One region of the Microbacterium sp. F2 genome, then DNA from elsewhere that is predicted to be linked to it. Evidence: predicted binding sites of a transcription regulator. Region 1 holds the regulator's gene; each other region holds the start of a gene.

Region 1 (7,713 bases):
TGATCTTCCCGGTTCCGGTGACCTTGAAGCGCTTCTTGGCACCCGAGTGGGTCTTCTGCTTCGGCATCTTCTTTTCCTTCGTTGTGGTTCCCGCCGGGCGGGAGTCTGGGGGCCTACTCGGCGGGAGCGGCCGTGGGCTCGGGGGCTTCACCGCGGGCGGACTGACGTGCCGCCTCCTTGGTGGCAGCGCGCTGTGCGTTCTGCTCGGCCTTCGCCTCGGACTTGTTCTTGTGCGGTGCGATCACCATCGTCATGTTGCGGCCGTCGATCGTGGGGCTCGATTCAACAGTGCCGAACTCGGCGACGTCCTCGGCGAACTTGCGGAGCAAGCGCACACCCTGCTCGGGGCGCGACTGCTCGCGACCACGGAACAGAATCATCGCCTTGACCTTGTCGCCGGCCTTCAGGAACGACTCCGCGTGCTTGCGCTTGGTCTCGTAATCGTGCGGCTCGATCTTCAGGCGGAACCGGACTTCCTTCAGGACCGTGTTGGCCTGATTGCGTCGCGCTTCCTTCGCCTTCTGCGCAGCCTCGTACTTGAACTTGCCGTAGTCCATGATCTTGACCACGGGCGGCTTCGAGTTCGGGGCAACCTCGACCAGATCGAGATCGGCCTCCTGAGCCAGACGCTGCGCGACTTCGATGCGAACGACACCGACCTGTTCGCCTGCGGGACCGACCAAACGGACCTCGGGCACGCGAATGCGCTCGTTGATGCGGGGATCGCTGATGCGGAACTCCTCTTTGTGCGGGTGTAAGGCACCGCGACACGAGGTGCGCCGCGGATGAGATCAGAACACTCCACCCGCTCGACGCTCTGCATCGGCTTCATTCACCCTGACGCTCGACAGCTCGTCGAGCGCTACTTCTCCAGGCAATCGGATTGCCGGGGGAAGCGGAGTTCGTGGACCCGGTAGCCTTGAGCGGCAAGCGCGGGTGGGATGTGATCCTCTTTCGTGTCCGGCGCAAAGTGCTCCGGGGCCCGCACGAGTCTAGCAGAAGGCAACACGTGTCGACGATTCCCGGTTTTTCCGACCCTGCAGCATCCGACGGCCGATCGGCCGATCGCCGAGATCGCGAGCGCGAGCAACGCTGGGAGGAGGATGCCGAGGCCGCTGCCGCTGCATCCAGAGATATCGCTGACGTCCCGGCTGTCGAAGTCATCACGACCACCGCTGTGCACCTCATGAGTGCTGCGGCCGTGAAGGTCGGGCTTGCCGACGACCCCGACAGGCAGAAGGACCTCGACGAGGCCCGCAAGCTCATCAATGCACTCGCGGGCTTGATCACCGCCGGCGCTCCGGAGATCAGCGACATGCACGCTCGCTCGCTGCGCGATGGCCTGCGCTCGCTGCAGCTCGCGTTCCGCGAAGCATCCGTGATCCCTGACCCCATCGGCAAGGGGCCGGGCGAGAAGTGGACCGGTCCGGTCACCTGAGCCGAAGCGCGTCAACACCCGCGCCGGGATCGACTCAGACCGCCGAGCGCCGGATCTTCACGGCAAGGGAATCCACGAGAACCGCGATGCGGTCATCGGCTGCCCAGCGCTTCGCGAGCCGCTGCAGCACGGCATCCAGCTCTTCGCGGTCAAGGCCGGGCATGATGTCCAGCTGAACCTGGACCTCGGGGCCTCTCCCCCGCGCCTGCGGGTCGGCGGGTGCCAGCGAGAGATCGAGAACGGAAAGTTCCGCACCGATGCTTTCCTGGAATCCGGCGAAGACCTCCGGTGAGGTGTGCGCGGGCTCCCACTCGTGGCCCTGCGCAATGGCCCAGACGGCGGGGCGACGGATGACGAACTCGGTCTCGGAGCCGGGGTCGAGGACGATGAGGTCAGTGCCGTCATCGACAGCAGCTGCCGCCGTGCGCACCCCGTCGGCCGGGACTGGCCGCGCTGCCGGGTCCCACGTGCTCATCGCCGATACCGACGAGAACACCGGAAGCACGCGCCTGCCGTCGGGAGCGGCGACCGTGACGATCGATAACTCCTGCGTCTTGTCCACCGTCAGCCCGTGAGCACCGACACCCTCGTCGCCCTTCTCAGCGACGAGGGGAATGAGAAGGCGCGCGGATCGGTAGGCATCGATCACCTCGACGACGGAAGCCTCACCGGTCCGGAACCGCTCGATCGCACCGATCAACACCGGGTCGGCTGACCCGTCGTCACCGGCGAAGGGGTTCGCCTCGAAGCTGCGGCCGGCCCAGGGGAAACCGGCGGAGTCGGCGGTGTGATCCGATCCGTGGGCGTGCGCATGCGGGTTGCGCTGCGGGTCCTCAGCCTCCGGCGACATCCAGTGCCTCGGCCAGGGTGAAGGCACCCGAATACAGCGCCTTCCCGACGATCGCGCCCTCGACTCCGAGGGGGACGAGCTCCCGCAGCGCCGCGATGTCGTCCAGCGTTGCCACGCCACCCGAGGCGATGACCGGCTTCGGAGTGCGGGTCGCGACCTCGCGAAGCAGGTCGAGGTTGGGCCCGCGGAGCGTGCCGTCCTTGGTCACATCGGTGACGACATAGCGGCTGCACCCGGCATCCTCGAGGCGGTCGAGCACCGCCCACAGGTCGCCGCCCTCCTGCGTCCAGCCGCGAGCCGCGAGGGTCGTGCCGCGCACGTCCAACCCGACGGCGACCAGTTCGCCGTATCGGCCGATCACGTCTGCAGCCCACTCCGGGTTCTCGAGCGCCGCGGTGCCGAGGTTCACGCGCTCGGCACCGTACTCGATCGCGAGCTCCAGGCTGCGGTCATCGCGGATGCCTCCCGACACCTCGACGTGAACACCCTTGACCTGCTTGATGACCTTGCGGATCACTCCGGCGTTGCTGCCGCGGCCAAACGCGGCATCCAGGTCGACGAGGTGAATCCATTGCGCACCCTGGCGGGCCCAATCGACGGCAGCCTCGACCGGATCACCGTAGCTCGTCTCCGAGCCGGCGGCGCCCTGGGTCAGGCGCACGGCCTTGCCGTCGGCGACGTCGACGGCGGGCAGCAGAATCAGTTCGGGCGTTGACGCGAAGTCGTTCATGGTTCCTCGGGCGGGTTCACGGAGCCCGCGGCACGCCGATCAGAATCGGGGGCAGGCACGAGTTCAGAGGGTAGCCGCGGGAAGGCTCGTGATCCAATTCGCGAGCAACCGGATGCCCGCCTCCCCCGACTTCTCGGGGTGGAACTGCGTCGCCGCCAAGGGGCCGTTCTCGACGGCTGCGACAAACGGCGCGCCGTGCGTTGCCCAGGTCACGACCGCGCTGGGGAAGGGATCGTGGGCCTCGAGGGTCCAATGTTGCGCGGCGTACGAGTGGACGAAGTAGAACCGCTCCGATTCGATGCCGCGAAAGAGCGTCGACCCGGCGCCCGCATCCACGGTGTTCCATCCCATGTGCGGGAGCACCGGCGCGTCGAGTTCAGTGACCGCCCCGGGCCACTGCCCGAGCCCGAGGCTGTCCGCTCCGCGTTCGACACCGTGCTCGAACATCACCTGCATCCCGACGCAGATCCCCAGCACCGGGCGTCCGCCTGCCAAGCGCCGCTCGATGAGCTGGTCGGCACGCGAGTCACGCAGAGCATCCACAACCGAGCGGAAGGCACCGACGCCCGGGACGACCAGCCCATCAGCAGCCATGATCAGGTCGCGGTCTGCTGTCAACTGGGCGTCAGCCCCTGCCAGGGCCAGTGCCTTGACGGCGGAGTGAACGTTGCCGGATCCGTAGTCCAAAACGGCAACCGTCGGTCGTGCGATCGTTGCCGGCTCCCCGGTCACAGCGCACCCTTCGTGCTCGGAATACCGCGCACGAGGGGGTCGAAGGCCTTGGCCTGGCGGAAGGCGCGCGCGAAGGCTTTGTACTCGGCCTCGGCGATGTGGTGGGGGTCGCGACCAGCCAGGACGCGAAGGTGGACCGTGAGGCCGGCGTGGTAGCTGATCGCCTCGAAGGTGTGCCGCACGAGCGACCCCGTGAAGTGACCAGCGATCAGGTGCAGTGCGAACCCGTCAGGCTCGCCGTCGTGCACCAGGTAGGGGCGCCCACTGATGTCGACGACGGCCTGCGCCAGGGCGTCGTCGAGCGGAACGAGCGCGTCACCGTAACGCGAGATGCCCGCCTTGTCGCCGAGAGCCTCACGGATGGCGTCACCGAGCACGATCGCGACATCCTCGACGGTGTGGTGGGCGTCGATCTCGACGTCGCCCTCGGCCCGGACTGTCAGGTCGGTCAGGGAGTGTTTCGCGAACGCCGTGAGCATGTGATCGTAGAACGGAACTCCGGTGTCGATGGTGCTGGCGCCGGTGCCGTCGAGGTCAAGACTCAACTCGACGCGCGACTCGCTCGTGGCTCGCGTGAGTGTTGCGGTGCGGCTGCTGCTCATGCGCGAGAGTCTATCGACGCGAGTGCTTCCAGAAACGCTGTGGTCTCCTCTGCTGTACCCGCCGACACCCGCAGGCTTCGCGGGATTCCGACGTCGCGAACGAGGATGCCGCGATCGTAGAGCTGCTGCCATGTGCGACCGGAGTCCTCCACCCCGCTGAAGAGCACGAAGTTCGTCCACGATTCGTAGGCGCGATAGCCGAGGGCCTCGACGGTCGCCGAGATGCGATCCCGCTGCGCCACGATATCGTCCACCATCTGGAGCATCACCGGGGCGTGGGCGAGCGCGGCGAGCGCTGCCGCCTGGGTGAGGGAGCTGAGGTGGTAGGGCAACCGCACCAAGCGCAGGGCGTCGATCACAGCGGGATCGGCGGCGAGGTAGCCAACCCGGGCTCCCGCGAACGCAAATGCCTTGCTCATCGTTCGCGAGATGAGGAGGCGCTCCCGACCGGGCAGCAGGGACAGCGCCGAGGGCGCAGTTCTCGGCGCGAACTCGAAATAGGCCTCGTCGACGATCACGATCCCGCGCGTTGCCTCGTAGGCCGCCTCGATCAGCTCGAGGCTCATCGGGGTCCCGGTCGGATTGTTGGGAGCACACAGGAAGACGATGTCGGGATCGGCTGCGGTGATCTGGTCGACTGCCGATTCGACATCCACGGTGTAGTCAGTACCACGGCTCCCCGACACCCATTCGGCCCCCGTCGCGCGCGTCAGCAGCGGATACATCGAATAGGTGGGAGCGAAGCCGAACGCACGACGCCCCGGCCCACCGAAGGCCTGAAGGACGTGCTGAAGGACTTCATTGGATCCGTTCGCCGCCCAGATCTGGTCGGCGACGAGGCCGTGGCGAAGGTACTCGGCGAATCCCTCACGCAGCTCACGGAACTCGCGGTCGGGGTAACGATTGATCTCGCCGAGAGCCCGCCCGATCGCATCCAGGATGTCGTCGGCGACTTCCCGCGGCACCGGGTGGGTGTTCTCGTTGACGTTCAGAGCGACAGGCAGTGGCGCCTGAGGCGCGCCATAGGGGGTAAGGCCCCGCAGGTCATCGCGGAGCGGGAGATCATCGAGGCGAATCGTCACCCGTCCCATCGTACGGTGCGCGACAGCAGCACACCCGGTTCTGCGGCCCTGCTCATTGCGTATACGCGAGCGGGAGAGCGAGCTGCTGCCCTGCGCTCACGACGCTTCCCGTCAGGCCGTTCAGTCGGGAGATCTCGGCCACGACCTCGCGGGGGTCGGCATCCGGGGCGATCTCCTGTGCGATAGACCACAAGGAATCGCCCGCCGAAACGGTGACCGTCTCGAAGGTTCCCGACGGCGCCGAGGGATCGAGGGATGCCAGGGCTGCCCCGCCTCCCCAGATGACCCCGAGGATGACCAGGACCGCCGGAAGCGCAGCGAGCACCGTCAGGACGGCTCGACCACGAGCGGTCAGCCGAAGTCTGGTCGCAGCGGGTCGCACCGCAGTCATGGTCGTGGGTGCGGAGCCGAGAGCAATCGTCGTCATGTCATCCTCCGTTATCTCGGGGAGAGATTCGCATCCACCGCTCGGCCAGGAGAGGCGGATACGAATCTCTATTCCGAAGTTATCTTCGAGTATTGTGTCTGTCAAGTGCGAAACCTCCCGCGAATCCTTCGAACACGACACGCGGGACCGGAACAGGCGAAACGGTGTCGAGGCGGTTACGGTTTCGATGAAGACAGGTCATCACCAACCTCCGACATTCGAAGGGGAGTGCGGGACGGATGCGAGCAGCAACAGGAGCGGGGCACATGAACGAGGAGCCGTCACGGGAGCGCACAGGCACGCGGCGGCGTCGCAGCCTCAGCGAGAAGCAGCTCGCCATTCTCGAGGTGATCCAACGAGCGATTGCCCGAAACGGCTACCCGCCGAGCATGCGCGAGATCGGCGACGCGGTCGGACTCAAGAGCCTCTCGAGCGTCACGCACCAGCTCAACCAGCTCGAACTGAGCGGATACCTTCGACGCGATGCCGGCAAGACCCGGGCCATGGAAGTGCTGATCGATCTTCCGGGCATGGCCGCCGAGAACCCCGCGGACTCCGCCCCGGCAGTCGGTGACGCCGCCATGGTTCCGCTCGTCGGCCGCATCGCCGCGGGAGTTCCGATCACCGCCGATCAGCAGATCGAGGAGATCTTCCCGCTTCCGCGCCAGCTCGTGGGCAAGGGAGAGCTGTTCATGCTGCGCGTGAGCGGCGAGTCGATGATCGACGCTGCGATCTGTGACGGCGACTGGGTCGTCGTGCGCTCTCAGGCGACGGCAGAAAACGGCGACATCGTCGCCGCAATGCTCGACGGCGAAGCAACGGTCAAGGCGTTTCGCCAACGGGACGGCCACACCTGGCTCCTCCCCCGCAACTCCGCGTTCGAGCCGATCCTGGGTGACGAAGCGACTGTTCTCGGCAAGGTCGTGGCGGTGCTTCGAGCGGTCTGAACAGCATCAATCGCCACAATCGGGTGAGGCGCGGGGAGCGCACTTTCCGCCAGAATGGGGCCCATGAGCTTGCCGACGCCCGAAGACCTCGAATCCCGCATCCGCGCCCTTGAGGCAGAGAACGCCCGCCTGACGGGACGAACCTCTCCATCCGGCGGCTGGTGGCGCGCCGCGCTGTCGGCATTCGTGATCGTGGTCGCCACGATTCTCGTACCGGTATCGGTGGTGACCACGTGGGCGCGCGTACAGCTGGTCGACGAAGAGGCTTTCGTGTCGACCTTCGCGCCGTTGACCGAGGATCCCGCAGTCCAGGAGCTCATCGTCGATGAGGCGACTGCCGCCATCGACGCACAGGTCGACTTCGCAGGACTCACCGACCAGGTCTTCGACGGTATCGAGAACCTGGGGCTGCCTCCAGCAGCGGCCACAGCACTCAACGCGCTGCGCGCTCCAGCGGCACAGGGAGTTCAGAACCTCGTCAACTCTGCGGTCGAGCGCATCGTCGCTTCCGATGCGTTCTCGGATGTCTGGGCCTTCGCGCTTCGGGGGGTCCACCGCTCGATCACGACCGTCGCGACGGCCGACGGCGGCGGAATCCTCGTGCTCGATGGCGACGGCCTCGGAATAGCCCTGGGGCCGATCATCGACCAGGTCAAGCAGCGCCTCACCGACAGCGGGGTCGGCGTTGCCGGGCTCATCCCGAGCATCGACAAGACGATCATCATCGGCGACGGGGAAGCACTCATCGCCTTCCGGACCGTGTACGCACTTGCCGACGCGGTCGGCTGGTGGCTCTCGATCGTCACCATCGCGCTGTTCGTCCTGGCCATCGTCATCGCACGGCGCCGCAGCGTCGCCGTCATCGGTACCGGTGTGGGGCTCTTCATCGGCGGCGGGATGCTCGC
Region 2 (7,713 bases), on a different contig from region 1:
CTCGTAGACCATGGAGTTGAGAGACTGGAGTTCGTGGCGGGGTTTCATCATGTCGAGCTGTGGGTCGCAGACCTGACGCAGGATCGCGCTGAGTGGGGCTGGCTTCTGGATGAGCTCGGCTTCACGCGACAGAGCGAGTGGCCAGGAGGCGAGTCCTGGGCCGCAGGAGGCGCATACCTGACTTTGACGACCTCGCCGAACGTCTCCGGGGGATCCCATGATCGAAGGGCTCCCGGCGTCAATCATCTTGCCTTCAAGGGCGGTGCACCCGGCCGCGTTGACGCGATCATGGCACACGCCGAGCAGCACGGGTGGCGTCCGCTCTACCACGACCGATACCCCCATGCGGGAGGGTCGGATCACTACGCCGGATGGCTCGAGAACTCTGCCGGATTCAAGGCCGAGATCGTTGCGGACAGGTCGTAATCGCAGACGCCTCCTGTGGGCCTCTGCTCGTAGCCCAGGACTAGGCGGGCGGGAGGATCTGGCCGATCGGCTCGCGCTTCTCGGCTTGGAACCGGTCTTCGGTACGGCCGCGCGCCCAGTAGCCCGACAGGGACACCTGTCCGCGCTCGAGGGTGTGCTCCTCGAAGAACACGCGCCGCAGTTCTTTCATCGCTTCGCGCTCGCCGTGAGCGAAGACGTGAACGCGTCCCTCACGCCAGTGGATCGTCCGGACGGCGTCGGCCAGAGCCGATACCGCGTGATCGGGGTTGGTGATCCAGACCAGCTCGACGCCCGCGGGGTGTTCGAGGTCGAGGATGTCCGCCTCGGTGTCGACTTCGATGATCGCCGCGCCCACCGCGTGCACGGGGAGGGCTTCGAGTGCGGCCGCGATGGCGGGAACTGCCGACATGTCACCCGCGAACAGGTGCCAGTCGGCGTCCGGATCGGGGGAGTAGCCACCGCCAGGCCCCATGAGACTGATCGTCGCGCCAGGCTTCACCGTCGCTGCCCAGGGACCCGCGAGTCCCTCGTCGCCGTGTATGACGAAGTCGACGTCGATCGCCTGCGCGGCATGGTCGACACGGCGCACCGTGTAGGTTCTCGTCACCGGGAGTGACTCGGGCTCGGGAGTCGTGAACTTCAGCTTCACGTACTTGTCGGTTTCGGGCCGGTTCTGGAACTGAGTGAAACCGGACCCGCCGAGGCGGACGCGTACCAGGTGCGGGTTCAGCCACGTCGTCTCGAGCACGGTGAACTCGATCGTCGGACGGGGCGCACGGGTTGTGGTTCGGGAGGAGAGTGCCATCCCCCCCACCGTAGCCGCGCGCAGAGCATTCCAGGGCTGCGCTCTGCTGAGTCGGTTCGTGCGGGCGGCGTTACCGGCGGAAGGGCGCGAGATCGCCTCTAGAAGGGCGCGGCTGTAGGTGTCGGTTCGGGGTCGGGTGTGAAGCGGACGGTGGGGGCTGGGTTGTCGTTGTAGGTCCTACCGGTGGGGCTGGTCCATTCCAGGACTCCGCCTGGGCGTTGTGTGACGGTCCAGGCGGTGTCGTGTTTGAGGACGTGATGTCGTTTACAGAAGTGAGCGAGGTTGCACGGGTCGGTGCGTCCGCCGCGGGCGGCATCGATGGTGTGGTCGATGTCGCAGGCGTGGGCGGGGCGTCGGCATCCGGGGAAGCGGCAGTGTTCGTCTCGGGCCGACAGGTACCGTTTCAGCGCGGCGTCGGGTCGGTAGCGGTCGACGGCGACGGGGAGTCCGGTGTCGGCGTCGGTGAAGACGCGATCCCAGCCGGGGGCTCGGCCAGCGAGGTCGCGGATCAGGGCGGGGTCGACAGCCCCGTAGCCAGCGAGGATGCCGGGTTCGTCGCTGGTTCCGGCCAGGGACCGGAGGGGGATGGTGACCTGCACCCGTCCGGCGATCCGGGTTGTGACATCAGCATCGCCGTGGGCTGCGGGTGTTGCGGTCAGCAGCAGGTCACTGAGCACATCGGCGCGCAGCTGATCCATTGTTCGGTCATCTGGTGCCGGTTCGGCCGGGTTCTGTTCGTCGCCGAGCACTGCGACGCGGGTGTCGCGGACGTGGCGGGCGACCTGGGTGAGCCGGTCGTGGATGGCATACGCGAGCGGCGCGGGGAGGTCGGCGACCAGGCGGGCGAGTCCGTCGTCGAGGTCCTGGATACGAACGGCGCGGGCGTCGGTTGCGAGGCGCCGCAGTCGGGTGGGGGAGTCGGGGTCGATGCTGGCGGCGATTGCACGGGCGGCAGGCCGGAGTCGGTTGGGGCTCTCGTGGCGGGCGATCTCGAGCGCAAGCTGTTCGTAGTGGGCCCGCGCCGTGTCATCACTGATGCCGGCACCGGCGTCCACGATGACCCGTACGTGGGCGGTGTCGATCTCGCCGCGTTCGAGGGTGGTGTGGGTTCCCGCGAAGCGGCCGACGAGGGCGGATGCGTCGCCCATGCGGTTCTGCACGGTGCGGTCGCTGACCCGCATTGCGGCGCCCAGTTCGGCAGCGATCTCGCGGATGCCGAGGTCTGACCCGGACCGGGAGGATCCGAGCTCCGCGGCCCGTTCTAGGGCCAGATCAACTCCGTATGCGAGCAACCGAGCTTCACGGGCCTGCAACGCTGCGATCTTCCGCCGCGTCGCAACCAGATCATCCACCAAAGCGGTCACCCGACCGTGCACCCGCGACGACACGGAAGGACCGCGGTGTCGGTCGGGGGATGCGGGGGTGCCCATGCTGCTCCGAGAATCGTGAAGCCAGACGGCTCCGCCGGAAGCGCTCCATGGGCACGTGCGCTGCTACTCATTAGTATAGAACAAATGTACGAAACGCGCAAGCCTGGGATGTGCACCGACGCGGTACGCTGACACCGATCGAGGAGGAACGATGCGGTTCGAGCACCTCGGGGCGCAGCCCCGCATCCATCCCACGGCCGTCATCGCGCCGAGCGCGGTGATTTCGGGGGACGTCACGATCGGCGCGCATTCGCAGGTCCTGCACGGCGCGGTCATCACGGCCGAGGGCGGTGCGATCACGATCGGTGAGAGCGTCATCGTGATGGAGAACGCGCTGATCCGGGCGAGCGCGACAGATCCCGTCCATATCGGCGACCACGTGCTGGTCGGACCGATGGCGAGTATTTCGGGAGCCACCGTGGCTGATGAGGTGTTCCTCGCCACGGGCACGCGCGTCTTCAACGGTGCGCGAATCGGCGAGCGCAGCGAGGTTCGCATCAACGCGGTCGTTCACCTGCGCACCGTTCTTCCCCCAGAAACAGTCGTGCCGATCGCGTGGGTTGCTGTCGGAAATCCGGCGCACCTGTACTCGCCGGACCGGCACGACGACATCTGGGAAGCGCAGAAGGAGTTGGACTTCCCGGGCTACGTGTTCGGGCTCGACCGTGAGACGCCGGATCTGATGGTTCAACTCACGGAGCGCTACGGACGGAGTCTTGCGAGGCACGCTGACGACGTTCGCCTCGACTGAGACTTCAGTCCCAGGTCACCCCGCATTCGCGGCACAGGAACACCACGGCATCCTGCACGTCGACATCACTCAGCAGCTCGGCGCGGCGCTCGAACGCGACAGCAAACCATGCCACGTCGTCGACGCGGACGTCGTCGGTGCCGCACAACGGGCAGGTCTCCGTGGTCGTGATCGCCATGCCCAGACGCTAACCCTGCCCACCGACACGGATGGCAGCGACGCGCGATCCGTGCAGGATCATCCCGTGTTCTGCAGGCCCGCCGCGACACCGCTCACCGAAAGCAACAGCAGACGCTGCTGATCGGGATCGGCGGGTGCGTCCGATGCCGCGGCATCCCGAAGCCCGCGCAGCGCCCGCAGCTGAAGCAGCGACAGCGCGTCAACATAGGGACTGCGGAGCTTCACGGCACGCTGCAGGACGGGCTTGTTGGCGAGCACCTCGTCGCCGCCGGTGAGCCTGACGACCCAGGAGCGCGTCAACGTCATCTCATCGAGCACGAGCCCGGCGAGGTCGTCACGGTCACCGAGTTCGAGATAGCGGCGCGCGATCCGTGGGTCGGTCTTGGCAAGGCTCATGCCGACGTTGTCGATCATCGTCCGGAACAACGGCCATTGCTCGTAGGCCTCGCGAAGCAGCTCCTCGTCACCGACGGCATCCAACGCGGTGCCGAGGCCAAACCAGCCGGCGAGGTTGATGCGAGCCTGCGCCCAGGCGAACACCCAGGGGATGGCGCGGAGGTCAGCGAGGGATTCGACCGACAGACCGCGGCGCGCCGGGCGAGAGCCGAGGGCCAGCAGTCCGATCTCTTCCATCGGGGTGACCTGCGCGAACCATGGCGCGAAGCCGGGGGCTTTGACCAGATCGAAGAAGCGCTGGCGGGATGCGGCATCCATCGTCGCCGCCACATCGGCGAACTTCCGTGCCGCGCCGCTGTTGCGCCGCTCGATCGAGGGTGCCGATGCCAGCAGCACAGCGGCAGCGACCTGATCGATGTGGCGCATCGCGATGTCCGGATCGCCGTAGCGGGCGAAGATCACCTCACCTTGCTCAGTGAGCTTGAAGCGCCCGTCGACCGAGTGTGGAGGCTGGGCGAGGATCGCGGAGTTCGCGGGCCCGCCGCCACGCCCGAGGGCACCGCCACGCCCGTGGAAGAGCGTGAGCTCGATCCCCTCCTCCTTTGCCCACGCAGCGATGTCGGCCTGCGCCTCGTACAGCGCGAGTGTCGCGGCGACGGGGCCGACGTCCTTCGAGGAGTCGGAGTACCCGAGCATGACCTCGAGGCGGCGCCCGGTCCGGGCCAGGCGATCCGCGAACTCGGGGTGCTGCACGATCTCGGCAAGGATCCCCGGTGCCGCCTGCAGATCGGCGAACGTTTCGAACAGCGGGACGACGTCGAGCACCGGCATCCGCCCGCCCTCGCCGACCGCGTAGCGGGCAAGGCGATGAACGTTCGCGAGATCCTCGGCGGACTGCGTGAACGACACGATGTAGCGGCCCGCTGCAGCAGGTCCGTACCGCTCCTGCAGGAAGGCGATCGTGCGGAAGACCTCGAGCACCTCGTCGGCCTGCTCGGAAAGCTCGCCGGTCGATCCGGCAGCCACATCCAGCTCGGCGAGAACCTTCGCGTGCACTGCCGAGTGCTGCCGCACCTCGAGCTCGGCAAGGTGGAAGCCATAGGTCTCGACCTGCCAGATCAACTGCTGCAGGTGCCCGTAGGCCTGGCGGGCAGCCCCGGCGGCGACGAGCGAGTCCTGAACCGTGCGCAGGTCGGCGAGGAACTCGCTCGGCTCGCGATAGGCAAGGTCGGCATCGCGCAGGCGTGTCGCGTCGATCTTGCGCGCGAGCATCAGCAGGATGCGGCGGTGCGGCTCGTTCGGCGATCGCTTCGCGATCTCAGTGGCTGCCTCTTCATCTGCAGCCTTCAGGCGCTTCCACAGCGCAAGCAGCGCGTCGGAGGGCGGCGTCGTGTCGGCATCCAGGGTGAGCGTCCGACCGATGCGCTGCGTCGTGCGCTCGAGTCCCAGCAGGATGTGCTCGGCGGCGATGCCCGCTGCTTTGCGCGTCACGGATGCCGTCACGAACGGGTTTCCATCGCGGTCACCGCCGACCCACGACCCCACACGCACGAAGGGGGTTACGAGCGGTGCGCGACCACCCGCGTTCGTTCCCTGCAGCATGTCATCGAGGCGCCGATACACGGCCGGGACCACGGTGTAGAGGGTCTCGTCGAAGATCGCCATGACCGAGCGCACCTCGTCGACCGGCGACGGCTTCTCGGGGCGAAGAGGCGCGGTGCGCCACAGGGTGTCGATCTCTTCGACCATGCGCCGTTCCAGACGCGCCGGGTCGTTGCCATCGCGCAGGCGGTCGTCGTGTTCTTGCAGCAGATCCGCAAGGCGACGGATGCTGGATGAGATCGCCCGGCGGCGCGCCTCGGTCGGGTGCGCGGTGAACACGGGGTGGAAACGCAGCGACTGCAGACGGGCGAGGGCGGCATCCTCACCGACTTCCTCAGCCAGCCGGGCGTAAGCGGCTTCGATCGAGTCGGCCGCGCCTTCGCTGTCGGGGCGGCCGTCACGCTCGCGGACAATCCGCACACGTTGGTGCTCTTCCACCAGATTCACCAGGTGGAAGTACGCCGTGAACGCGCGGGCCACCTCGTGGGCTCGCTCGATCGAGAACGATTCAGCCACCTCGGTGGCTCGCGCGTAGGCCTCGGGAGTCTCATCCGTGTACGCCTGGATCGTCGCGAGGCGAAGGCGCTCGACATCCTCGAACAACCCGGGCGACCCGCTCTCGCGGAGCACTTCTCCCAAGAGGGAACCGAGCAGGCGCACATCCGCGCGCATCTGTTCGGGGATCTCCTGACCCGCTTCATATCGGCCGACGAGGTCGATGGCTTCGGTTCGGGTCATTTCGTACATGGATTCCACCGTAATGGCCAGGTGTTTCATCAAGGTGACGGGTGACGACTCGTGACAGGGCGCGATCCGAGCCGTCTTCGAGGCGCACTGCGCCCCGCCGGTAGGATAGGGGCTGGAGAGCCGGGAAGTCTGGTCGGCATCGGCTGCCGCATCCCCGAAAGGACTCCATGTCGTTGCTTCGCTCTGCGCGCTTTCCCGCCATCATGCTGCTGGTTGCAGCCGCCGCGGGACTCATCATCGCGAACTCTCCGATCGGCCACAGTGTGCAAGACCTGCAGCACACCTACGTCGGCATTCCCGGCGTCTTCGAGCTCTCTGTGGGCCACTGGATCGCGGATGGGCTCCTCGCACTGTTCTTCTTCGTCGTCGCCGTCGAACTGCAGTTCGAACTCACCAATGGTCAGCTCAACTCCGCTCGCAAGGCCCTGCAGCCGGCGATCGCCGCGGCGGGCGGAGTGCTCGTCCCGATCGTCGTCTACCTCGCGTTCGCGTGGGGCACCGAGTCTGCTGACGGGTGGCCGATCCCGACCGCGACCGACATCGCTTTCGCCCTCGGCGTTCTCGCCGTGTTCGGCAGAGGCCTGCCCTCCGGGGTGCGGATCTTTCTTCTTGCGCTCGCGATCCTCGACGACATCGTCGGCATCATCTTCATCGCGGTGCTCTTCACCGATGGCGTCAACATCGCGCTGCTTGCCGCAGCGGCAGTACTCGTCGTGGTCTTCGGGTATCTCAGCCGAAAGCTCGACACCCGGGCGCGTGCCGCGGTGATCCCGATCCTCCTGGTGCTCGCTGTGGCGACCTGGGTTCTCGTCTACCTGTCGGGTGTGCACGCCACGATTGCCGGCGTCGCCCTCGGGCTTGTCATGGCGCAGCAACCGGCGCTTCATACCCGGCATGCGATGGAGCCGTGGGTGAACGTCATCGTGCTGCCGCTCTTCGCGTTCTCGTCGGCTCTGGTCGTCATCCCGGCGGTGTCCATCGAGGAGCTCACGCCCGCCTTCTACGGCATCCTGATCGCGCTGCCTGTCGGAAAGATCCTCGGCATCTCGCTGTTCGGGTGGATCTCGCAGCGGGTCGCGCACGACCCCGCGATGCCGCGGCTTCCGCTGGCTGACCTGATAGCCGCCGGCGCGCTCGGGGGCATCGGATTCACGGTGTCACTGCTGCTGTCCGAACTCGCCTTCGAAGGCAACGACCTCCTCACCGACGAAGCTGTTCTCGGTGTGCTCTCGGGCTCGCTTGTCTCGGTCCTCATCGCCGGCATCCTGGTGTCGATGCGCGCCCGTCACTACCGCAGGCGGGCAAGCAGCGTCGCCATCGAGGCCGACGAGGCGGCGACGTCATGACGGGCCCGG
Region 3 (7,713 bases), on a different contig from region 1:
ACTGTGTGTCTGTGCCGTCGGCGTCGGCGAGGGCATGGACGCCGGCAGCGACGGCGACGGCCGTGGCTTCGAGGACGAGCTTGCCGCGGTAGCGGCCGATGAGCTGTGACAGTGCGTCGAAGGCTCGGCCGTGGGCCGCGCGGCGAAGGATGTCTTCGGCTGCCGCGTCGGCGTGGGTGCTGAGGTGCGGCATCCGTGTGCGCAGGTAGTGCCTGCCGGCGTGCTTCGACCAGGTGTCGAGGGCGCCGAGGCCGGCGCCGATGACGTGGGAGACGGCGGGCATGGTGCTGCCGGGCTCGGGGTCGGGTGGTACCGACTCGATGAGAGCTCGGGCCAGGTCGAGGTTGTCGGTGTTCAGTGCATCTGCGGTCAGGCGTAGGACGGTAATCGCGCGGGAGCGGTCGTCGCCGACGGGCGTGAAGCGTTCGAGGTTGCGGCGTTCGGTGGCGCGGGCGAGCGCGGCGTTGAGTGTGTCGAGATCGGGGGCGATGCCGTTTTCGAGGTCGATGCCGTCCTCGGCGAGCAGCGGGGCGAGCTCTGCCATGAGTTCAGCGGCCATTCCGGGCTTATGGATGACGCCGAGTTCTGCCATCCGGGCGCGCAGGGCGGGGTCGGCGAAGGGGTTGCCCTCGGCATCCGTGTCGACGTCGTCGAGGTCGGTGCTGTTGTCGACGTCGCCGAACAGCTCGGCGCCTTCGGCGAGGGCGGTGAGCAGTCCGGTGGCGAAGACTCCGCGCAGGGTATCTGGGACGATGAAGCGCGTCGCGGGGTGGTTGCGGATCGGTTCGGCGAGGCCGAGTTCGGCGAGCATCTGCCACTCGCGTTCGACGCGGGGGACGAACAGCTCGTCGATCTCGGTGCGGGGTGCGGGCGCTTCGACGGCGTCGGGCATGAGAGCCGCGAGCGCGTGTGTGACGCGAACGCGGAAGAGTGATGCGTCCCAGGCTGAGGGATTCGGAGGGAGGTCGCCGAGCACGGTGTCGGCGACGACGAGGGCGGCCAGCTCGGATGCGACATCCAGCGGTGGCGTCGGTTCGGTCCGCCATTCCTGCGATGCGCGACCGGGCCGGACTCGGGATGCCGTGAGTTCGAGCACGTCAGTGTCGAGGAGTGCCCGCCACCAGGCGGCGAGCGGTTCGAGGTGCCACATTGATTGGACGTACGTGACGCCGTCGGCGATGACGGTTTGGCCGCGTAGGTCGCCGCTTGTTGGGAGGGTGCGGACTCCTGCGGCACGGATTCCGAGGGCGGCTGCGGCGGGTTCGATGTCGGACAGGCGCAGGGCGCCCGTGTCGGTGATCGGGCGGGACGTGCCGACCCAGTCGAGGAGTGTCGTCACTGCGGCGATGACCTTCGTGCGGGCGAGGGCGTCGGTGGTGGTTGCGGGGTCGCGAGTCTCGGCATCCGTGATGATGGCCTCGAGCATGGCGGTGATTCCGGAGTCTCCGCTGAGCACGTCTTCGAGTTCGTCGTGGGCCTGGGCCCAGCGCGGGTCGCGGGAGGTCTCGAGACGGAAGTGCACGTAGTCGTGGAAGAGGTCGACCATGCCGGTGGCGCTCGGGCCGAGGTCGAGGAGCATGTCGGCGATGTCGGCGACGTCGCTGGGCTCGAGAATGTCGAGTCCGGATCTTTTGACGAGTGCGAAAAGGTGCCCACGTGCTCGGACTGCGGTCTGTGGGTCGCAGAGCGAGGCGTCGGATGCTGCGAGCCACCGTTCGAAGTCGCGGGCGATGCTGCGGTCGACGAAGGACAGGCCGCGATTCGCGGGGTTGCCGGATGGTGCCTTCTTGCGTTTGGACATGAGTCTCCAGGGTTACCGGCCGTGTGGCTGTGTGCGGGCGGTTGCGGGTGGTTGCGGTGCTATTCGCCGGAGGGTTCGCCCCAGACTCGGCGGCTGAGTGCGGCGATGTCTTTGTCGAGGTGGTCGATGCGGGTGCCCATCGCGTCGAACCGGGCGTTCATTTCTGTGCGGAGTCCGCTGATCGATGCGTCCATTTCGCCGCGGAGTCCGTCGAAGCGGCCGTTCATCTCGCCGCGCAGCCCGTTCATCTCGCCGCGTAGTCCGTTGATGGAAGCGGTCATGGTGCGGGTGAGGAGGGTTGTCATGACGGTCATGCCGCCGAGCATGAGCGTGGCAAAGAGGCCGATGAGGACCCAGCTCTGGGGTTCGGTCACGACGGTCACCTTTCCAGTGTGCGGCAGGTCACATCAGGATGCCAAGGTTCCCGCGCCGACGGGAGCTCGCGGGGTCTCCTAGGGCGGTTCGGCTGTTAGGAAGGCGCTGGGGAGGAGCGGTGCGACGGGTGACTGCCAGCACGGCGCGCGAGGGCGGGGCGCATCGCCTGGGCAGCCCCGGTTCCCGGGGCGGAGTGTCGGCGCGTGAGGTACGTCAGAACGGTGCGTCGGAGGCGTCGGCGGGTGCGGCATCCGGGGGTAGTGGATCTTCCGAAACATAGGGATCGGGTGCGAAATGAACCCCGGGTGTGGGCGGGTAGTCGGTGTAGGTGGTCCCGACCGGTGAGGTCCATTCGAGGATGCCGCCCTCGAGCTGTCTGACTTTCCAACCGGCGAATTGCTTCATCGAATGATGTCGCTGACAGAGGTGGGCGAGGTTGCAGACATCCGTCTTGCCTCCGAGCGCGTGGTCGATGGTGTGGTCGACTTCGCAGCGGATGGCGGGGAGGCGGCATCCGGGGAATCGGCAGTGCCGGTCGCGTGCTCGCAGATGTCGGTCGATGGCAGAGGTGCGCTGGTAGCCGTTCGTGTGGAGGACGACGCCGGTGACGGGGTGGGTGACGAGGCGTTCCCACCAGGTATCGCAGGCTTCGGCGATGGCGCGGGCGGTTTCGGCGTCAATGGGGGAGTAGCCGACGAGGTCAGATGGTTCTGCGTGGCGGTTCTCGTCGCCTTCGGGCTTGACGAGGCTGAGGGCTGGAACGACGACCTGGATCTTCGCGCGAATCGCGCCGAGCGTGCCGGGTCCGTCGCCGGTGATGGTGGGGTCGGCGAAGGGGGATCCGGTGAGGAGGATGTCGGCCGCGATATCGGCGCGGATCTGAGCGCGGGTGCGAGTATCGGTGGCGAGGATGTCGGCCGGGATTCTGGCGCCGTCTTCTCCTGGAGCGCCAGCTGGAGCGCCGGCTGCAGCCTTGGCCGCGTTGCGTACGTCGAAGATGACGTTAGTCATCTGGTTCATGCGGTCGTCGATGCCCGCGATCACGGGCGTCGGCGCGACCATGTACAGCGACGACATCCCGTCGGGCAGGGGGCTGACAGTGATGCGGCGGTCTTCGCGCGCGGAGGCGTGGCGCTCGACGAAGCTGCGGGGATGCATCCGTTGGGCGAGGATTTCGAGTTCGGCCTTCACTCGACCGACGGTGTCGCGACGGCACCGCTCGAGCGCCTCGGCTTCGAAAGCGGCGACGGCTTCGTCGGGGAGGTCGGCGGCGGCATCCTGAATCGCATAGACGTGCTGGCGGGTTATCTCACCCAGGCCGCGGGCTTCGAGGGTGCCGGGGTAGCGTTCGGCGAGCCGTGTCGCTTCGCCGATCTGGCGTTGCATCGACCGGTCTGATACGCGCGCCGGAACCCCGATCGTGGCGGCGATGCTGCGCAGCGCCATGTCGTGTTCGCGCACCCGGGACGGCTTGCCCGCGGCAAGCTCACGAGCCAACTCGCCCGCGCGAGCCAGAGCGCGCACGCGGGCCGCTTCGGCGGCGGCAAGCGCGGCATCCGCCTGCTGAACGGCAGCGAGGATCGAGGTCAGCTCGGCGGCTTGCGCCTCGCTGAACTCGATGACTCCGTTCGAATGCATGTACTAATCATGACACCGACCTCCGACATTGACTCTGGAACGGCAGCAAATGTGGATAACTCGCAATGCTTTGGATCTATGAGCATCCGCTGGCGCCTCCTGTGAAGACCATAGAACATAGATACGAATATCGTCGACTAGTGAGCACATCCTCGATGACTCGGTGGGTCGTCAGGCCGACGCGGCTCAAGCTGCTGACCGCTACGCGCCCAGTGGTCGATCTGCTGGGCGGTGCTGCGGCCGTGCTTGGCAGTCCCTGTGGCGGATGCCTATTCTCCTGAGGGCTCGCCCCACACGCGTCGGCTCAGCGCGGCAACGTCGCGGTCGAGGTGGTCGATGCGGGTTCCCATCGCGTCGAATCGGGCGTTCATCTCGCCGCGAAGGCTCTCGATCTTCGTGTCGAGCCCGTCGATGCGCCCTTCCAACCCATCGATGCGGCCCGCGAGTCGGCCTTCGATCCCCGAGATGCTCGCGGTCACTGTGCGCATGATGAGGTTCGTAGACAGCGTCAGCCCGCCGAGCATGATGGTCGCGAAGATGCCGATGAGAACCCAGCTCTGCGGTTCGGTCACGATGGTCACCCTCCTAGTGTGCGGTATCGCGATTCAGGATGCCATCGTTTCGCCCTTGTGCGGTCGAAGGGCAACCGCACGTGGCAATCGCCTCAGCGCGGGCAGCTGGGGAGGAGCGCGACTCTGCGCTGACGTAAGCGGCATGACGCCTATGTCAGCGTGTTGCCGCCGGGCACACCTATTACGCCCGGGCCCGTCTTCTGCTTTCATGTACCCATGTCGGAGAGTCTCGGGGGACTACCGTCTGTCTTGACGGCCTATTTCAGCGCCATCAACGCGGGCGACATATCTGGCGCTGTCGAGTTCGTGAGCCCGGATGCGACGGTCAGCATCCGTGACGCCGGCTATGGCGGCTTCGAAGGCTCGGGTCGCGGGGCGTTCGAAGCATGGTTGGCCGAGGCGATGACGACAGGCCGCGTGACGGTTGTTCCGTTGGCTTCCGAGCGCAGCAACGACAACGTGCGCGTCGAACTGGCGGTGAGTGTGTTCCGGCCAGCGTATGGCGCAGTAACGATGCTTCAGCAGATCGACTACACGATCGACCACGACTGGATCACCGCGGCGAGTGGGCCCGGGATTCGGCACGTGCGCTGGCCCGCAGCGACGACTCAGACTCTGGACGACGACTCGCCTCGCGACGAGTGACAGCCAGCACCTTCGAGTCACTCCCCGGAGGGTTCGCCCCAGACGCGGCGGCTGAGGGCGGAGATGTCGCGGTCGAGGTGGTCGATGCGGGTGGCCATCGCGTCGAACCGGGCGTTCATCTCGCCGCGAATCCCATCGAAGCGACCGTTCATCTCGCCGCGCAGTCCGGTCATCTCTCCGCGGAGCCCATTGACGGATGCCGTAACGGTGCGCATCAGCAGTGTGGTCATGATTGTCATGCCGCCGAGCATGATCGTGGTGAACACTCCGATGAGCGCCCAGCTCTGCGGTTCGGTCATGACGGTCACCCTCTCAGTGTGCGGCACTTTCGCCCAGGATGCCAGGACGAACCGTCTAGGCGGTGGCGTGGGTCACAGTCGTGCACAGTCGGGCCCCGCGGTGTGCTGTGGAGGAATCTGATCTAAGGGCGTCCCATGCCGTAGTAGGTCCAGCCGGCGGCGCGCCAGGCGTCGGCATCCAGGCAGTTGCGTCCGTCGACGATCACGCGTCCCTCGGTGAGGGTCGACACGTGCTCGGGTGGCATCTGCCGGCGGTACTCGTCCCACTCGGTCACGACAACGACCGCGTCTGACGACCGCAGGGCCTCGTCGCGATCGGCGACGTAGTTGAGCTGCGGATGCTTCGCTTGAGCGTTCGCGATCGCCTCAGGGTCGGTGACCGTGACCCACGCGCCAAGCCCGTGCAGGCGCACGGCGACGTCGAGGGCGGGGGAGTCGCGGATGTCGTCACTGTGCGGCTTGAACGCGGCGCCGAGCACGGTGACGTTTCTCTTGAAGACCGATCCGCCGAGCCCGTCGACCACAAGCTGCACGGCGCGGTCGCGGCGGCGCATGTTGATCTCGTCGATCTGACGCAGGAACGCGATCGATTCCCCGCGGCCGAGCTCTTCGGCGCGGGCCGAGAACGCACGGATGTCTTTGGGGAGGCATCCGCCACCGAAACCGATTCCGGCGCCGAGGAACTTGCGACCGATGCGAGCATCGTGCCCGATCGCGTCGGCGAGCTGGGTGACATCGGCTCCGACGACCTCGGCGATCTCGGCCATAGCGTTGATGAACGAGATTTTGGTCGCCAGGAACGCGTTCGCTGACACCTTGACGAGCTCAGCGGTGGCAAGGTCGGTGACGATGAAAGGCGTTCCCTTCGCCACCGGCGGCGCGTAGACCTCTTTCAGGATGTCGACCGCGGCGGCTCCGGCATCCGTCGAGGGAACGCCGACGACCAACCGGTCGGGGTCGATGGTGTCTTGGACGGCCCACCCCTCGCGCAGGAACTCGGGGTTCCACACGAGCGTCGCACCCGTGGCCTCGACGCGCGGGGTAAGGTCAGCCGCCGTCCCGACCGGAACCGTGGACTTGCCCGCCACGATGTCGCCCTCAGAGAGGTAGGGGAGCAGCCCATCGACGGCGGCGTTCACGTAGGTGAGGTCGGCGCCGTATCCGTCCTTCTGCTGCGGCGTGCCGACGCCCACGAAGTGCACCTTCGCGCCCTTCGCTTCCGCCATATCGGTCGTGAACCGCAGGCGACCGGATGCGACTCCTTCTGCGAGGATCTCGGGCAGCCCCGGCTCGAAGAACGGCGCTTCACCCTTCGAGAGCGCGTCGATCTTGCGCTGGTCGACGTCGATGCCGACGACCTCGTGGCCGATCGAGGCCATGGCTGCCGCGTGGACGGCTCCGAGGTATCCGCATCCGATGACAGAAAGGCGCATGAGTTCTCCGATAGAGGGTGGGGGCAGGAGGTCGATCGAGGCTTAGTGAGCAGTCTCGCCGGGTGCGAGTGCTGCCTTGGCGGTCTTGAGCAGGATCGTCAGGTCGCCGACGAGCGTCCAGTTCTCGACGTATGAGAGGTCGAGGCGGACGGTCTCGTCCCACGAGAGCGATGACCGGCCGCTGACCTGCCAGAGGCCGGTGATCCCCGGCTTCATCAGGAAGCGGCGGTGTACGTGCTCGGCATACTGCTCGACTTCGCGCGGAAGCGGCGGACGAGGCCCAACGAGCGACATCGACCCGCCAATCACATTGAATAGCTGGGGCAGTTCGTCGAGGCTGTACTTGCGCATGAAGCGCCCGACGCGGGTCACGCGCGGGTCATTCTTCATCTTGAACAGCACCTCGTTGCCCGAGTCGCGCTGCTCTTGCAGTAGCTTCTCGAGGAGTTGCTCGGCGTTCGGCACCATCGAGCGGAACTTGATCATGCGGAACGTCTTGCCGTTGCGCCCGACTCGTTCTTGCTTGAAAAGAACAGGCCCGGTGGAGGTGAGCATGATCGCAATCGTCAGAATGATGAGGATCGGGCTGATCACGATAACGCCCGCTATCGACGCGACGAGATCGAACGTTCGCTTCGTAACGCGCTGGCCCATAGAGAACCGCGGCGTCTCTACGTGGATCAGGGGCAGGCCCGAAACCGGACGAATGTGGATGCGCGGACCGGCAATGTCGGCGATGCTCGGCGCGAGCACGAGATGCTGTCTGCCGGACTCGAGACCCCACGAGATCTGCTTGACCTTCGCGGGTGGAAGCTCGTCGGCGCTAGTCACGGCAACCGTATCGGCGCCCGTGACGAGCAGGGCGCGCTCAATCGACTCGACGTTGCCCATGACGGGAATGTCGGTACCGGGGATGACATCGGCGACCTTCCCGCTCGGGACACAAGCGC

The links. The regulator LexA, encoded in region 1, represses DNA repair genes until DNA is damaged. The targets are predictions, from matches to a motif close to TCGAACANNTGTTCGA.
Region 2: a site for LexA is predicted at 2,759-2,774, ahead of ACQVDU_RS01085 (DUF222 domain-containing protein). Genes of this name have one in related genera too.
Region 3: a site for LexA is predicted at 3,926-3,941, ahead of ACQVDU_RS05690 (DUF222 domain-containing protein). Genes of this name have one in related genera too.

Annotation. Positions count from the first base shown of each region.
Region 1 is NZ_JBNVBV010000004.1:68,494-76,206, forward strand. It holds gene rpmI (50S ribosomal protein L35) at 1-67, opposite strand, end outside; gene infC (translation initiation factor IF-3) at 114-731, opposite strand; gene ACQVDU_RS09325 (DUF1844 domain-containing protein) at 1,019-1,438, shown strand; gene ACQVDU_RS09330 (SseB family protein) at 1,473-2,288, opposite strand; gene priA (bifunctional 1-(5-phosphoribosyl)-5-((5-phosphoribosylamino)methylideneamino)imidazole-4-carboxamide isomerase/phosphoribosylanthranilate isomerase PriA) at 2,272-3,018, opposite strand; gene hisH (imidazole glycerol phosphate synthase subunit HisH) at 3,082-3,729, opposite strand; gene hisB (imidazoleglycerol-phosphate dehydratase HisB) at 3,747-4,352, opposite strand; gene ACQVDU_RS09350 (histidinol-phosphate transaminase) at 4,349-5,443, opposite strand; gene ACQVDU_RS09355 (LysM peptidoglycan-binding domain-containing protein) at 5,487-5,861, opposite strand; gene lexA (transcriptional repressor LexA) at 6,128-6,808, shown strand; gene ACQVDU_RS09365 (hypothetical protein) at 6,872-7,713, shown strand, end outside.
Region 2 is NZ_JBNVBV010000001.1:228,395-236,107, forward strand. It holds gene ACQVDU_RS01075 (VOC family protein) at 34-426, shown strand; gene ACQVDU_RS01080 (siderophore-interacting protein) at 467-1,252, opposite strand; gene ACQVDU_RS01085 (DUF222 domain-containing protein) at 1,351-2,682, opposite strand; gene ACQVDU_RS01090 (gamma carbonic anhydrase family protein) at 2,834-3,433, shown strand; gene ACQVDU_RS01095 (hypothetical protein) at 3,438-3,611, opposite strand; gene ACQVDU_RS01100 (phosphoenolpyruvate carboxylase) at 3,671-6,358, opposite strand; gene nhaA (Na+/H+ antiporter NhaA) at 6,526-7,704, shown strand; gene ACQVDU_RS01110 (MazG nucleotide pyrophosphohydrolase domain-containing protein) at 7,701-7,713, shown strand, end outside.
Region 3 is NZ_JBNVBV010000002.1:125,226-132,938, reverse strand. It holds gene ACQVDU_RS05700 (hypothetical protein) at 1-1,801, opposite strand, end outside; gene ACQVDU_RS05695 (hypothetical protein) at 1,861-2,184, opposite strand; gene ACQVDU_RS05690 (DUF222 domain-containing protein) at 2,390-3,814, opposite strand; gene ACQVDU_RS05685 (hypothetical protein) at 4,084-4,395, opposite strand; gene ACQVDU_RS05680 (nuclear transport factor 2 family protein) at 4,603-5,031, shown strand; gene ACQVDU_RS05675 (hypothetical protein) at 5,049-5,330, opposite strand; gene ACQVDU_RS05670 (UDP-glucose dehydrogenase family protein) at 5,453-6,763, opposite strand; gene ACQVDU_RS05665 (sugar transferase) at 6,806-7,713, opposite strand, start outside.